Regions from separate parts of the Leifsonia sp. AK011 genome, predicted to be linked through region 2. Evidence: predicted binding sites of a transcription regulator. Region 2 holds the regulator's gene; the other holds the start of a gene.
What was found. The regulator LexA, encoded in region 2, represses DNA repair genes until DNA is damaged. The targets are predictions, from matches to a motif close to TCGAACANNTGTTCGA.
Positions count from the first base shown of each region.

Region 1: a site for LexA is predicted at 5,110-5,125, ahead of HDC94_RS14160 (HNH endonuclease signature motif containing protein). Genes of this name have one in related genera too.

Region 1 is NZ_JACCCH010000001.1:2,938,119-2,945,478, reverse strand. Features, by position in the region: gene HDC94_RS14185 (UDP-glucose/GDP-mannose dehydrogenase family protein) at 1-1,189, shown strand, start outside; partial or broken gene HDC94_RS14935 (YveK family protein) at 1,265-1,525, shown strand; gene HDC94_RS14180 (CpsD/CapB family tyrosine-protein kinase) at 1,733-2,662, shown strand; gene HDC94_RS14175 (low molecular weight phosphatase family protein) at 2,696-3,310, shown strand; gene HDC94_RS14170 (hypothetical protein) at 3,307-4,236, shown strand; gene HDC94_RS14165 (SGNH/GDSL hydrolase family protein) at 4,230-4,853, shown strand; gene HDC94_RS14160 (HNH endonuclease signature motif containing protein) at 5,146-6,585, shown strand; gene HDC94_RS14155 (malate:quinone oxidoreductase) at 7,035-7,360, shown strand, end outside.
Region 2 is NZ_JACCCH010000001.1:1,701,109-1,708,468, reverse strand. Features, by position in the region: gene HDC94_RS08345 (SseB family protein) at 1-167, opposite strand, end outside; gene priA (bifunctional 1-(5-phosphoribosyl)-5-((5-phosphoribosylamino)methylideneamino)imidazole-4-carboxamide isomerase/phosphoribosylanthranilate isomerase PriA) at 184-933, opposite strand; gene hisH (imidazole glycerol phosphate synthase subunit HisH) at 930-1,565, opposite strand; gene hisB (imidazoleglycerol-phosphate dehydratase HisB) at 1,568-2,170, opposite strand; gene HDC94_RS08325 (histidinol-phosphate transaminase) at 2,222-3,289, opposite strand; gene HDC94_RS08320 (LysM peptidoglycan-binding domain-containing protein) at 3,357-3,734, opposite strand; gene lexA (transcriptional repressor LexA) at 3,982-4,665, shown strand; gene metE (5-methyltetrahydropteroyltriglutamate--homocysteine S-methyltransferase) at 4,700-7,018, opposite strand; gene HDC94_RS08305 (methylenetetrahydrofolate reductase) at 7,015-7,360, opposite strand, start outside.

The DNA of each region.
Region 1 (7,360 bases), 1.2 Mb from region 2:
GGAAGGCCGCGCGCCATTCTTTGAGCCGGGATTGCCAGAAGTTCTGACTTCCGCCATTGCGACCGGGAGGCTGACGTTCACCACTGATATGGCCGAGGCTCAAGGTGCCTCGGTTCACTTTATTGCGGTAGGCACGCCGCAGCGCAAGGGCGAAGCCGCTGCGGACCTGAGCTACGTCGATTCTGCGGTTAATGCACTACTGCCGTACCTCTCATCGGGGGATCTTGTAGTTGGCAAATCGACCGTCCCCGTCGGCACAGCATCGCGACTCGTCGAGAAGCTCAACGGAAGCGGGGCGGATTTGGCCTGGAACCCTGAGTTTCTTCGCGAGGGATTTGCAGTGGAAGACACGATCCGGCCGGATCGGCTCGTGTACGGCGTGCCGGAGGGCGAAGGGGGGGACCGCGCTACCGCCCTGTTGAACGAGGTTTATGCGACGGCGATTGCCAACGAGACTCCGCTTGTGGTCACCGACTACGCAACTGCCGAACTCGTCAAAGTTTCGGCGAATGCGTTCCTCGCCACCAAGATCTCATTCATCAATGCAATGGCAGAGATCGCCGAGGTCACCGGCGCGGACGTGACGAAACTTGCGGATGCAATCGGGTTCGATGCGAGGATCGGGCGTCGATTCCTAAACGCCGGCGTGGGCTTTGGCGGCGGGTGCCTGCCTAAGGACATCAGGGCTTTCGCTGCGAGAGCGGAAGAGCTGGGCCGTGGACAGTCCGTCGCATTCCTCAAGGAGGTCGATGCGATTAATCTCAGGCGGAGGGATCGGGTGGTCGAGCTCGCGCTGGATGCCTTGCATCAGGAGCCTCTGGGGAAGAAGGTCACTGTCCTTGGACTTTCGTTCAAGCCTGATTCTGATGACGTGCGAGACTCGCCAGCTCTGGACGTTGCCGTCCGGTTGAAGGGTCTCGGTGCCGACGTGATCGCGACGGATCCACAAGCGATCGAGAACTCCAGGCGGCTGCATCCACAGTTAGCTTTCGAAGAGACGACGGCTGCTGCGCTCACGGGAGCTAGCGTTGTGGTGCTCGTAACAGAGTGGAGTGAATATCGTGACCTGGACCCCTCGGAAGTTGCCCAGTTGGCTCCCGCGGCAACGGTAATCGACGGGCGGAACTGTCTGGACCCGCAGGCTTGGCGTTCGGCGGGGTTTACGTACGTGGGCCTCGGGCGCCCGTAGGGTTATGTCAACTCGGATCACAGGATTGTGCCGACAAGCGACGGTTAGTCCGCGGGACATACAGGAAGGCGACCCTTGGAACTTCGGGACTACATTCGCATAGTACGGAAAGGCTGGATCCTCATCGTCCTCCTGTCGCTCCTTGGAGTCGCGGGCGGAGCCGCATTCTCGATCATCACGACGCCTCGGTACCAAGCTACGACCGCGCTGTTCGTCTCAGTACGCACTTCGGGCGAGTCGACCACAGGAGAACTGGTTCAGGGGAGCACGTTCGCACAGCAGAAGGTCAAGTCGTACGCGATCGTGGCTCGGAGCCCCCGGGTGCTCGATCCGGTGATCGAGGAACTCGGACTAAACATAAGTGCGGCAGAGCTGGCTGGACAAATTTCCACTGCTTCGCCTTTGGACACCACCGTGATCGAAATCACGGTCAACGACGTTGATCCTGTAATGTCCGCCAACATCTCCAACGCAGTCGCAGAGAGTTTCATAGACGTTATCGTCAATCAGCTTGAGGCCCCATCGGGTGGTCAACCCAGCTTGGTGACGATCGAACCTATCCGGCCTGCAGTCGTCCCGGTGGAGCCGTACGTCCCGAACACGCGGCAGAACCTCGCATTGGGACTCCTCGTTGGACTTGTTGCTGGACTCGGAGCGGCGATTCTCCGCCACGTACTCGACACGCGGGTTCATGGCCCCCAGGACGTGCAGGCGATCACTCCAGCCCCCATCCTCGGTGGCATTGGGTTCGACCCCGACGCGAAGAAGCGGCCACTCATTGTGCACGCTGATCCGCGCAGCTCGCGGGCCGAGTCGTTCCGCGCGCTGAGGACGAACCTTCAGTTCGTGCACCTCGACAGTGGGCCTCGAGTGTTCGTCGTGACATCCTCTGTTCCTGGCGAGGGCAAGACGACGACCACCGCCAACCTCGCGATCGCGCTCGCCGAAACCGGTGCGCGTGTCGCGGTGATCGACGGCGACCTTCGGCGGCCGGCCATCGCGGACTACATGGGGCTCGAGGGTGCCGTCGGTCTGACCGACGTGCTCATCGGTCGCGCCGAGCTGGGGGACGTGCTTCAGAAGTGGGGCCGTAACGAGCTGTACGTGCTTCCGGCAGGGCGCATCCCCCCGAACCCGAGTGAGTTGCTCGGCTCGAGCGCGATGGCGAACCTGCTGACGGAACTCGGCAAGACCTTCAACTTCGTGCTCGTGGATGCTCCACCGCTGCTGCCCGTCACCGATGCAGCAGTGCTGTCCAAGTTCACGACCGGCGCGATCGTCATCGTCGCCGCCGGACGCACCAAGCGCAACGAGCTCGCCGCCGCACTTCGGTCGTTCGAGCACATCGAGAGCAAGGTGCTTGGCGCCGTGCTCACCATGCTTCCCACCAAGGGTCCCGATTCCTACGGCTACGGCAACTACTACGGCGGGTACTCCGACGTGGACCCGTTGCAGCTTCGCCTCAAGGAGTAGAGGGGCCTCCCCACCCGAAGGAGAACGACTCGCATGGCCAGGTTCCGCATCCTGACCGTCTGCACTGGGAACGTCTGCCGGTCACCCGTGGCCGAACAGGTGCTCCGCGCCAAGATGGCAGACCTGCGCGGCATCATCGATCTCGAGAGTGCCGGGTTTCGGGCACTCGTCGGCGACGGGATGCCCGACCAAGCCGCCAACCTCTCCACAAGTCTCGGCGGCAATCCGTCGGGGCACACCGCGCGGCAACTCACCGAACAGCAGATCCTCGACGCCGATCTCGTGCTCGCGATGTCGCGCGAGCACCGGCGCGAAATCGTCTCCCTTGTGCCGAAAGCAAGTCGATACACTGTCACCATCCGTGAGTTCGCACGGCTATCGGCAGACCTCGACTCCTGGGATTTCCTTGACATCACAGCCCTGCCCCAGCGCCCCGCGTCAGCACGGCTGGACGCGCTCGTGGCGTTGATCGCCTCGCGTCGAGGGCAGGTGGAGCCGGCGGCATCCCCCGAAGACGACGACGTCGTCGACCCATACATGCAGGGTGACGAGCGCTACGCACTCACCGGCAGCCAACTCGCGCCCGCGATCGACGAGGTGCACCGGGTGATCCGGCTCGCGCTGGCACCGCGAGGAGAAGTGGCGTGAGCATTCACAACGCTCGCACCGGGCAGAACCGCTGGTGGATCATCCCGATCATCGCGGTCGTGGCCGCCGCGACCGTTGTGCTGGTTGCCCTCGCGCTCACGCCCAACGATCCGCCCGAGTCGGCGCTCATCCCCTGGACGCCCACGCCCCGTGTCACCACGGCGCCGACCGAGACCCCCGAAGACGAGGTACTGCTCGCGGTGCCGCAGAAGCGGTTCATCGCTGCGGTCGACGGTGAGCTCGCCTGGCGAACGGATGCCGGCACCTGCCCCACCTCGATGATCTGGCCCGAACTGACCACAACCGGCGGCGACGCCTGGGCACGCTTCGACGCGAGCACCGGCACGAACGCCAGTGGAGTGCTCGCCTTCGGCGCGGTCGCCGAGGGCGTGGTGGGCATGGTTACGCTCAGCACGGCCGACTGCGGCTCGTACCAGTTCACGTCCCTGGTCGACGAGAGTTGGCAGGCCGTCTCCAACGAGGCGATCGCCGACGAGTGGTACTTCGTGCCCGGCCAGGGGCCCATCGTCTACCTGCTCGGAACCGCCCACACCTCACCGTGTGACCCTGCGGGCATCGCGTCGCGCGGAGCGCTCGAGGTCGCCGTGCTGTGCTCCGATGGGAGTGTGGTGCGCTCGGTGGATGGCGCGGTCACCTGGGATGACGGATTCGCGATCGCCGGGGCATCCGTGATCACGGCCACACCCGACGGCTACCTCACCGGCGGTCTCGGCCGCACTGAGTGCCAGGGTGTCGAGCTGCGCGGGCTGACTCCAGAGCCGAGCAACGCCGACGGGCTCGTCGCCGGATGCTTCGTGAGCGTTGCGACGCCGGGCAACGTGGCCATGTCGTCCGTGCCGGGTGCGCTGTGGGTGTGGGCGGGCACCTCGCTCGGCATCTCGCCCGACGGCGGGGCCACGTGGTAGTTCGGCGGGTCGCCGCTGCGCTGCTGACGCTCCTCCTGCTCACCGGGTGCACGACGGGGCCCGGCGCGACAGTGTCGTTCTACGGCGACTCGTACACGCGAGGCAAGGCGGCATCCGACCCATCCCTGCGGTGGTCGTCGATCATCAGCGAGATGCGCGGGTGGACGGAGCTCAACCACGGCATCGATGGGCTCGGGTTCATCCGTCGGCGCGACGAGTTTCCGGATGTCCCGGGCGACATCATCGCGGACGACCCCGACATCGTGATCGTCGCCCTCGGCATCAACGACAACTTCGTCTTCGAGACCCGCGGCCCCGAGATCCAGCCGCAGATCGAGGCCGACTTCTCACGGTTGGCGAAAGAGCTGCCGGATGCCCGCATCATCGTCGTCGAACCGTTCTGGTACACCAAGGTTCGCTCCGACTCGGTGGAGGCCATCATCGGGTGGGTGCGGGACGCCGCTCTCGCGGAAGGCTTCGAGTACATCGGGGGAGCGTCGCACTGGCTCGACGGGCACCAGGAGTGGATGGCGGAGGACGCGTTGCATCCGAACGATGCGGGGTACGCGGAGATCGCGCGGCGGATGGATGAGGAGCTTCGCGAGCTGGGGCTGTAGCGGGAGGAGATTGCGGCGGTGTGCTGTGGAGCGTGCGGGGCCCTGTGCTGTGGAGCCTGCGGCGCTGTGCTGTGGAGCGTGCGGCGCTGTGTCCGTCCTTGCTGGTTGAGTAGCCGCGGGCGAAGCCCCGGCGTCATCGAAACCTCACGTCCGCAACCGAATGGCCCACGAACCCCGATCACTAGTCGCCCCCCCCGCCACATCGGAACACTCGGCACAAAGTCAGGCCATTTTCCGGGCTTTTCCTGTGGATAACTCGAACATAGATTCGATCCTCAGGTAAAGTTGGGGTATGTCAATCACCCGCCGCGCAAGCATCACGAGCGCCGCTGAGCGCGCCCGCGCGGCACTCGGTGAGCTTCTCGAGCTCGTGGCTGACAGCGCCCCGGCCGAGGTGATTGAGGCTCTCGGGGCGGTCGAGTCGGTGGGGCGTCTGGCCGACGCCGTGCGGGTGCGCGTGGCGACGCCGTTGGCTGAGAACGCCACGCTTGCCGAGCAGTTCGGGTTCAGGTCGGCGGCGGATGCCGTGGCCGACGTTGCGCAGATCTCCCGCCGTGCGGCCCGAACCCGTGTGGCCGTCGCCGCGGCGGTGGGCACGTCTCGTTCGCTCACCGGGGTGGAGCTCCCACCGCAGCGTCCCGCCCTTGCCGAAGCACTCGACGCGGGCGAGGTCGGGCTCGAGGCCGCCTCCCTGATCGTGCGGGAGCTCGACGCTGTGGCATCCCACACGGAGTCCGACGTCCAAGCCGCCGCCGAACAACTTATGGTCACCCTCGCCTCCGGCATCGACCCGACAACCGGTGCGGCCGCGTCGCCCGTGTCGGTGGACTACCTCACTGCCGAGGTGCGGCAGATCGCGTCCGCAGTCGACCCAGACGGGGCTCGCCCACGCGAGGAGCGTGCCCTGCGCAGCCGCGGCCTGCGTGTGGGTGCTGCCGATGTCGACGGACTGCGGTCAGTCAACGGGCGCCTCCTGGCAGACACAGCCGCGCTGCTCGAAGGGCTCCTCGAAGCCCAGCGCCGCACCCCGAAGTTCGTTGACGTCGCCTCGGCTCCCGCAGGTGGTGACATCGACGAACTCACGGATGTCACCGGCCTCCCGATCGACCCTGCCACCAGTGACGACCGCACTCCCGACCAGCGCCGCCATGACGCGTTCGCTGAGATCCTGATCGCCGCAACCCAAGCAGAAGGTGCACCTCAGCTCAATGGTGCTCCGGTCACGGTGCTCGTGACCGTCAACGCTGACGACCTTGGTGACGACGGCTACGGTGGCACCGACGGCGAGCAGGGCGACGGTCTCGGCGGCGACCCCATCGGCACCATGGCCGGCACCGACGTGCCCGTGTCGCGTGCCGAGGTGCTGCGGTACATGGATGCCGCGGGGTACCGCACCGTCACCCTCCAGAAGGGGCGCATCGCCAGCATCAGCTCGCAACAGCGCTGCTTCACCTCGGCGCAGCGCCTCGCCATCGCCGCCCGCGACGGGCTGCGGTGTGCGACCCCGGGATGCACGGCCCCGCACTACGTGCTGCAGGTGCATCACGTCATCCCGGATCGGGACGGCGGGCCGACCCACACCAATAACGGGATACTGCTCTGCTACTGGCACCACCGACTCGTCGACAAGGGTCCGTGGCGGTACCGCATGGTGAACGGGGTGCCCCAAGCCTGGAAGCCAGGGCTGCCCGACTGGGTACCCGTCAGCGCAGCGCAGCGCCTCGCGGCGTAGAGTCCGCGGCGCTGCGGTCGCGCCTGCGGGTGGAGCCGCGGCGAAGCCCGGCCCCACCTGCTGGTCGAGTACCCGAGGCGAAGCCGGGTGTCACCTGTTGGTTGAGTAGCCGCCGCAACGCCAGGCCCCACCTGCTGGTTGAGTAGTCGCGGCGAACCCCGGCCCCGGCTGCTGGTTGAGTAGCCGCGGCGAACCCCGGCCCCACCTGTTGGTTGAGTAGCCGCGGCGAAGCCCGGCGTATCGAAACCTCACCAACGTACCCGAGGGGTCGCGGGGGGTGAGGTTTCGATACGGCCGCTTCGCGGCCTACTCAACCAACAGAGGGGACACTGCTTCGCGACCTACTCAACCAGCAGAGGGTGCACCGCTTCGCGACTTACTCAACCAGCGGGTGGGGTGCCGCTCCACGCGGCGGGGGAGCGCACAGCAACAGCGCCTAAACTGTTCGGGTGGATAAACCCGTCGACGTCGCCCTGATTGGCGGCGGAATCATGAGCGCAACCCTGGGTTCACTTCTTCAGCGGCTTCAGCCCGACTGGGACATCCGGGTGTACGAGCGCCTCGGAGACCTCGCACTCGAGAGCTCCAACCCCTGGAACAACGCCGGCACCGGCCATTCCGCCCTCTGCGAGCTCAACTACACGCCGCAGAAGGCCGACGGTTCCATCGACATCACGAGCGCGGTGAAGGTCAACGAGCAGTTCCAGGTGACCCGCCAGTTCTGGGCTCACCTCGTCGACACCGGCGCCCTGCCCAACCCCTCCGACTTCATCAC
Region 2 (7,360 bases):
GACTCGCGAAGCGCCTCCACCACCTCGGCCTCGCCGACCTCGCGGGCGCGGAAACGGCGTATCGCCTCCAGGAGGCGCGGGGGCGCTGAGCCATCGTCGTCCGGCGTTGCCGGATTCTCGATGTGTCGGCCGGCCCAGGGCACGCCTGCACTATCGGCCGCGGGCATCCCGTCGCCGACCATGTCAGGCGGAGGCGACGTCGAGCGCCTCGGCGAGGGTGAATGCCTTGGCGTAGAGGGCCTTGCCCACGATGGCACCCTCGAGGCCCTGCGGGACCAGGGCGCGCAGCTCGGCGATGTCATCCAGCGTTGCGATCCCGCCGGACGCGATCACGGGGCGGTCGGTGCGGTCCATGACCTGTTCCAGGAGGTCGACGTTCGGACCCTTGAGCGTGCCATCCTTCGTCACGTCCGTGACGACGTAGCGAGCGCACCCCGCCTCCTCAAGGCGGTCCATGACGGCCCAGAGGTCACCGCCCTCCTGGGTCCATCCCCGAGCCGCGAGCGTCGTACCGCGCACGTCGAGTCCCACCGCGATGGCCTCGCCGAACTCGGCGATCACGTGGGCAGCCCATTCGGGGTTCTCGAGCGCAGCCGTTCCCAGGTTGATGCGCTTGGCGCCGGTCGCGAGAGCAGCCTCGAGCGTCTGGTCGTCGCGGATGCCACCGGAGAGCTCGATGTTCACCCGACGCGGCGTCGCCTTGATGACCCTGCGGATGACGGCGCGGTTGTTCCCCCGCCCGAACGCCGCATCGAGATCCACGAGGTGGATCCACTCGGCACCCTGGTCGATCCATTCCTGTGCAGCATCCACCGGGTCGCCGTAGTTGGTCTCCGATCCCGCCTCGCCCTGGGTCAGGCGCACGGCCTTGCCCCCCGCGACATCGACCGCCGGAAGGAGCTCGAGGGCGGGGGTGGTGTTGAATTCGCTCACAGGGTTTCCAGCCAGTTCGTCAGGAGTCGGATGCCCGCTTCGCCCGACTTCTCCGGGTGGAACTGCGTCGCCGACAGCGGGCCATTCTCGACCGCGGCAAGGAACCGCGAGCCGTGTTCTGCCCATGTCAGGACGGGTGAAGGGAACGGGTGGTTCGTCTCCAGCGTCCAATCCTGGGCCGCGTAGGAGTGTACAAAGTAGAAGCGCTCATCGCGAATCCCCTCGAAGAGGCGCGAGTCCTCCGGCGCCTCGACGGTGTTCCACCCCATGTGCGGCAGAACGGGGGCATCGAGTTCACGCACGACGCCCGGCCACTCCCCCAGTCCCTCGGTGTCGACGCCCCGCTCGACGCCGAGTTCGAAGAGCACCTGCATGCCGACACAGATGCCGAGGACCGGCCTGCCGCCAGCGAGCCGCTGTTCGATGACAGCACCGCCCCGGGCCGCGCTCAGGCCGTCCATGACGGCCGAGAACGCGCCCACGCCGGGCACCAGGAGGCCGTCTGCGGCCAGCGCGGTGGAACGGTCGGACGTCAGTGTGACGCGAGCGCCCGCAAGCTCAAGGGCCTTGGCGGCCGAATGGATGTTTCCGGAGCCGTAATCGAAGATCACGACCGAAGGTGACGCGCTCACGATCAGAGTGCGCCCTTGGTCGAGGGAATACCCACGACCTGGGCATCCCGCGCGACGGCGAAGCGGAACGCCCGCGCGAACGCCTTGAACTCGGCCTCGGCGATGTGGTGCGGATCGCGACCCCCGAGCACTGTGATGTGCACGGTGAGGGCAGCATTGAAGGCGATCGCCTCGAACACGTGACGCACCATGGAGCCGGTGAAGTGGCCGCCGATCAGGTGGTGTTCGAATCCCGCGGGCTCCCCCGAGTGCACGAGATACGGCCTTCCCGAGATGTCGACGACCGCCTGCACGAGCGCCTCATCCAGCGGCACGAGAGCGTCCCCGAAGCGGGAGATTCCGGACTTGTCACCCAACGCCTCGCGGATGGCGAGGCCCAGGGCGATACCGATGTCCTCCACCGTGTGGTGGACATCGATGTGGGTGTCACCCGTCGCCTCGACGGTGAGATCAACGAGCGAGTGCCGCGCGAACGCCGTCAGCAGGTGGTCGTAGAAGGGCACACTCGAATTGATGGACGAGGTGCCGGTGCCATCGAGGTTGATCGTCAACTCGATGCTCGACTCGCTCGTCTGGCGGCGGATGGTCGCCTCGCGTGGGGTCATGATTCCCATCCTACCGAGGTGACCGGAGCGCCCAGAGTGCTCCAGAGGCGCCTAGCCGAGCCTCGCGAGGGCCTCGAGGAAGATATCAGTTTCCGCCTCGGTTCCCGCGGTGACGCGAAGGTGATGCGGGATACCCACATCTCGGATCAGGATCCCCTCGTTGAAGAGCTTGACGAAGAGATCGTGGGAGTTGGCGACCCCACCGAACAGCACGAAGTTCGCGGCGCTCGGGAGCGGCAGGTATCCGAGCGCGGGCAGCGCCTCGATCATCCGATCGCGCTGGCGCTTGATGTCGTCGACCATGGCGAGCATCTCGCTCGAGTGGGCGAGGGCAGCAACCGCGGCGGCCTGGGTCAGCGAGGAGAGGTGATAGGGCAGGCGCACGAGCCTGAGAGCATCGATGACGGCGGGATCGGCGGCGAGATAGCCGAGACGGATGCCTGCGAAGGCGAACGCCTTGCTCATCGTGCGACTGACGAGCAGCCGGGGGCGCCCTTCGAGGAGGGTCAGGGCTGTGTCTCCGTCAGCGAATTCCGCATAGGCCTCGTCCACGAGCACGATGCCGTCGGTCGCGTTGTACGCGGCCGCGATCACGTCCAGGTCGAGGGGGGTCCCCGTGGGGTTGTTCGGTGAACAGAGGAAGACGATGTCGGTCTGCTCGCGCTCGATAGCAGCCACGACGGTCTCCGCGCTGAGGGTGTACTCCTGATCGCGGTCGGCGGGGACCCAGCGGGTGCCGGTGCCACTCGCGATGATCGAGTGCATCGAGTACGTGGGCGGGAAACCGAGGACGCTACGCCCGGGGCCGCCGAAGGCCTGGAGGACGTGCTGCAACACCTCGTTTGAACCGTTCGCGGCCCAGATGTTCTCGGGAGCGAGACCGTGGCCGAGGTACGCGGAGAGCGATTCGCGCAGCGACGTGAACTCGCGATCGGGGTATCGATTGGCCCCGAGCACCGCTTGTGCGAGCGACATGACGATGTCCGTTGCCACCGCCTCCGGGATGGGGTGGGTGTTCTCGTTCACGTTCAGCTGGACGGGAACGGGCTCCTGGGGCGCACCATAGGGCTTGAGCCCACGCAGGTCATCCCGGATGGGGAGGTCGTCGAGGCTTGTCACCCGTCCAAGCTTAGGGCGCACGCCATGGCCCGAACTGACGGCGCTGGCACTGTCGCGCTGGCACTGTCTATCGCGCGAACTCCAGCGGGATCGCGAGCTGCTGGCCCGCGAACACGTCGGCGGACTCGAGCTGGTTGAGTCGGACGATCGAGTCGATGACGTCGCGCGGATCGGTGCCCGGGGCGACCGCCTCTGCAACATCCCACAGGGACTGGCCCGACGCGACAGTGACGTAGTCGAACGAGACGGGCGTCGATTCGAGGGATGCTACGGCGCCGCCGCCGTTGAGAGCGAACAGCAGCGCGGCGACGACGAGTGGTGTGGCCGCGAGGGTCAGAAGGACCCCGCGGCCACGTCGTGTGAGGCGCAGGCGGGGTGCGGGGGCGCGGCCCGAATCGGACTGTCGTGCCACGTATGTCGCTGTGGGGAAAGCAATCGTGCTCATCATCCACTCCTTGCGTCTCGAACGAGGTTTCGTATCCGGCTCTCGGCCGGGAGTGCCGGATACGAAGTCATTAGTATTCCTGTACCGAACATAACTTCGATTGCTATCGAAATCAAGTCCATCTTCGAACAAGCCACCGACAAAGTTGTCAACACACTCGAAGATGTGTTTGTCTGCGGTCGCTCATCCGGATACAGTTTCGACAGAACCACCGACATTCGCCGGCGTACGGCAGGAACGAGGAACCGTGGACGAGACTCTCCCCACCGACCGCCCCGCGACCCGGCGTCGAAAGAGCCTGAGCGACAAGCAGCTCGCCATTCTCGATGTCATCCAGCGTTCGGTCGCATCTCGGGGGTATCCGCCGAGCATGCGCGAGATCGGGGATGCTGTGGGGTTGGCATCGCTGTCGAGCGTCACCCACCAGCTGGGTCAGCTCGAACTCAGCGGCTACCTGCGACGCGATCCGAATCGTCCCCGCGCGATGGAGATCCTGATCGACCTCCCGGAGCTCGAAACCGAGGCCGTGGTGGAGAGTGGAGCCCCCTCCGTCGGGGATGCCGCACTCGTGCCGCTCGTCGGGCGCATCGCGGCGGGCATCCCGATCACCGCCGACGAGCAGGTCGACGAGGTGTTCCCCCTCCCCCGGCGACTCGTCGGCAAGGGCGACCTCTTCATGCTCAAGGTCGTGGGTGAGTCGATGATCGATGCGGCGATCTGCGATGGCGACTGGGTCGTCGTCCGCCAGCAGCGCGACGCCGTCAACGGGGACATCGTGGCGGCCATGCTCGACAACGAGGCCACGGTCAAGGTCTTCAAGCAGCGCGACGGCCACACCTGGCTGCTCCCCCGTAACTCCTCGTTCGAGCCGATCCTCGGGGATGAGGCCGAGGTGCTCGGCAAGGTCGTGGCGGTGCTCCGGGCGGTCTAGCCCGCGATCACCTGCCGCGGGCTAGACCCTTCCGCTACTTCGCGGCTGCCTTCTCCCTCGCTGCCCGCGTTGCCGTGAGCACGTTCGTGAGTGACTGCACGGTCTCGTCGTACCCGCGCGTCTTGAGGCCGCAGTCGGGATTGACCCATACCTGGCGTTCCGGGATCGAACCGAGCGCGATCTCGATGAGGTCACTGATCTCCTCCACCGAGGGCACTCGCGGCGAGTGGATGTCGTAGACGCCCGGGCCGATACCGCGGCCGAAGCCGCTGTGCTTGATATCCGGCACGACCTCCATCTTGGATCGGGCTGCCTCGATCGAGGTGACGTCCGCGTCGAGACGGTTGATCGCGTCGATCACCACACCGAACTCCGAGTAGCAGAGGTGCGTATGGATCTGCGTGCGGTCCTCGACGCCCGCCGTGGCGAGGCGGAACGAACCCACGGACCAGTCGAGGTAGTCGGCATGGTCCTTTGTCTTGAGCGGCAACAACTCGCGGAGGGCCGGCTCATCGACCTGGATGATGCCGATGCCGGATCCCTCGAGGTCGGCGATCTCGTCGCGCAGGGCGAGGGCAACCTGGTTCGCGGTCTCGCGCAGGGGCTGGTCGTCGCGCACGAAGGACCAGGCGAGGATGGTGACCGGTCCCGTGAGCATGCCCTTGACGGGCTTGCTCGTGAGCGACTGGGTGTATGTCGACCACTCGACGGTGATGGGCGCGGGTCGCGAGACGTCACCCCAGAGGATCGACGGGCGCGTACAACGGGAGCCGTAGGACTGCACCCAGCCGTTCTGGGTGACGGCGAAGCCGTCCAGATTCTCGGCGAAGTACTGCACCATATCGTTCCGCTCGGGTTCCCCGTGGACGATGACGTCGAGCCCGATCTCCTCCTGGAGGTCGACGACACGGCGGATCTCCGCTCGCATGGCCTCGGTGTACTCCTCCACCGAGATGTCGCCCCTGACCAGGGCTGCGCGCGTCTTGCGGATGTCGCCCGTCTGGGGGAACGACCCGATCGTCGTCGTCGGCAGGAACGGCAGGTTGAGTGCCTCATCCTGCGCGGCGAGGCGTGCAGCGTAGTCGCCGCGCGAGAAGTCCTCGGGGGTGAGCGCCGCCGTGCGGGAACGAACGGCCCCGTCTCGCACGCCGGCCGCGGCATGGCGAGCTTCGAGGGCCTCGGTCGCGGCATCCAGTTCGCTCTGGATGGCGGCCTTGCCCTCGATGAGTCCCTTCGCGAGCGTGGCGACCTGTCCGACTTTCTGGTCGGCGAACGCCAGCCAGTTCGTGAGCCACTCCTCGAGGAGCGGCTCGTCCTCGACGTCGTGGGGCACGTGGAAGAGGCTCGTCGAGGTCGAGACAGCGACGTGTGGGCTGAGGCCCTTGAGGGACTCGAGGGACGCGAAGGCGCCCTCGAGGTCACCACGCCAGATGTTGTGGCCGTCGATCACTCCACCGACGAGAACCTTGTCCGTGGTGATGCCCGAGGGCAGGTCGCCCTTCACGAGGTCGATGCCCACCGCCTCCACCGGAGTCTCCAGGAGGACAGGCAGGGCGTCGTCGAGCGACGCGTAGGGTGCGGCCACGAAGATCGCCGGGCGCACGGGCGCTCCCCCGAGAGAGGTGTAGGCAGAGGCAGTCGCCGCCAGAACCACGTCACGCGGGGCCTCGATGCTCTCCGACACGAGACCGGGCTCGTCGAGCTGCACCCACTCGGCACCAACTGCGGTCAGCGCCGCGAGGAGCTCGGCGTAGACCGGGAGCAGGTCGTCGAGTCGATCGAGCGGGCTGAATCCCTCGGGAGCGTCCACACTCGGCTTGCTCAGCAGGAGGAAGGTGACGGGCCCGACGATGACGGGGCGCGTGCGGTACCCGGATGCCGTGGCCTCTGCCACCTCGCGGATGAGGCGATCGGATGCCAAGTGGAAGTCGGTCTCCGGACCGATCTCCGGGACGAGGTAGTGGTAGTTGGAGTCGAACCACTTGGTCATCTCGGCCGGGGTGTCCTGGCCCTCGCCCCGTGCGATGGTGAAGTAGCCGGCGAGATCGATGGTTCCGTCATCCTTCACCAGCCGGGCGAAGCGCTGGGGAACGGCTCCCACGGTCACGGCGGCGTCGAGCACCTGGTCGTAGTAGCTGAACGCCTCGGGAATCGACGAGTCCGTGCGGCCCAGCCCGAGGCTCGCGAGACGCTCACGGGTGGCGGCACGGAGATCGGCAGCGGCCGCCTCCAGCTCCTCGGCAGAGATCTTCCCGGCCCAGAAGGCTTCGACGGCGCGCTTCAGCTCACGACGACGACCGATACGCGGGTAGCCGAGGATCGTGCCGGTGGGAAAGGCTGGGATCGTGGTCATGCGAGTTCCTTTTCTCGTGGAGGTGTCGTTGGCGACCCTGGGTCGCCGACCAGGCCGACGCCGCGGAGGACCGCGAGTGGCGCCTGGTGCTGGTTGAACGTGTAGAGGTGAAGGCCGGGGGCGCCGCCCTCGAGCAGCTGGTCCCCGAGCTCAATCGCGTGACGGATTCCCACCGCGGCCTGGGCGCCCTGGGAATCCGCGGCAGCGAGCTCGCGCTCGAGGGAGCGAGGAGTCGCCTCACCGGTGAGCTCGAGGATGCGCTCCAGCCGCCGGGGGCTCAGTACGGGCATGATGCCGGGCAGGATGCGCATCGTCACTCCGGCGGCACGCGCACGCTCGACG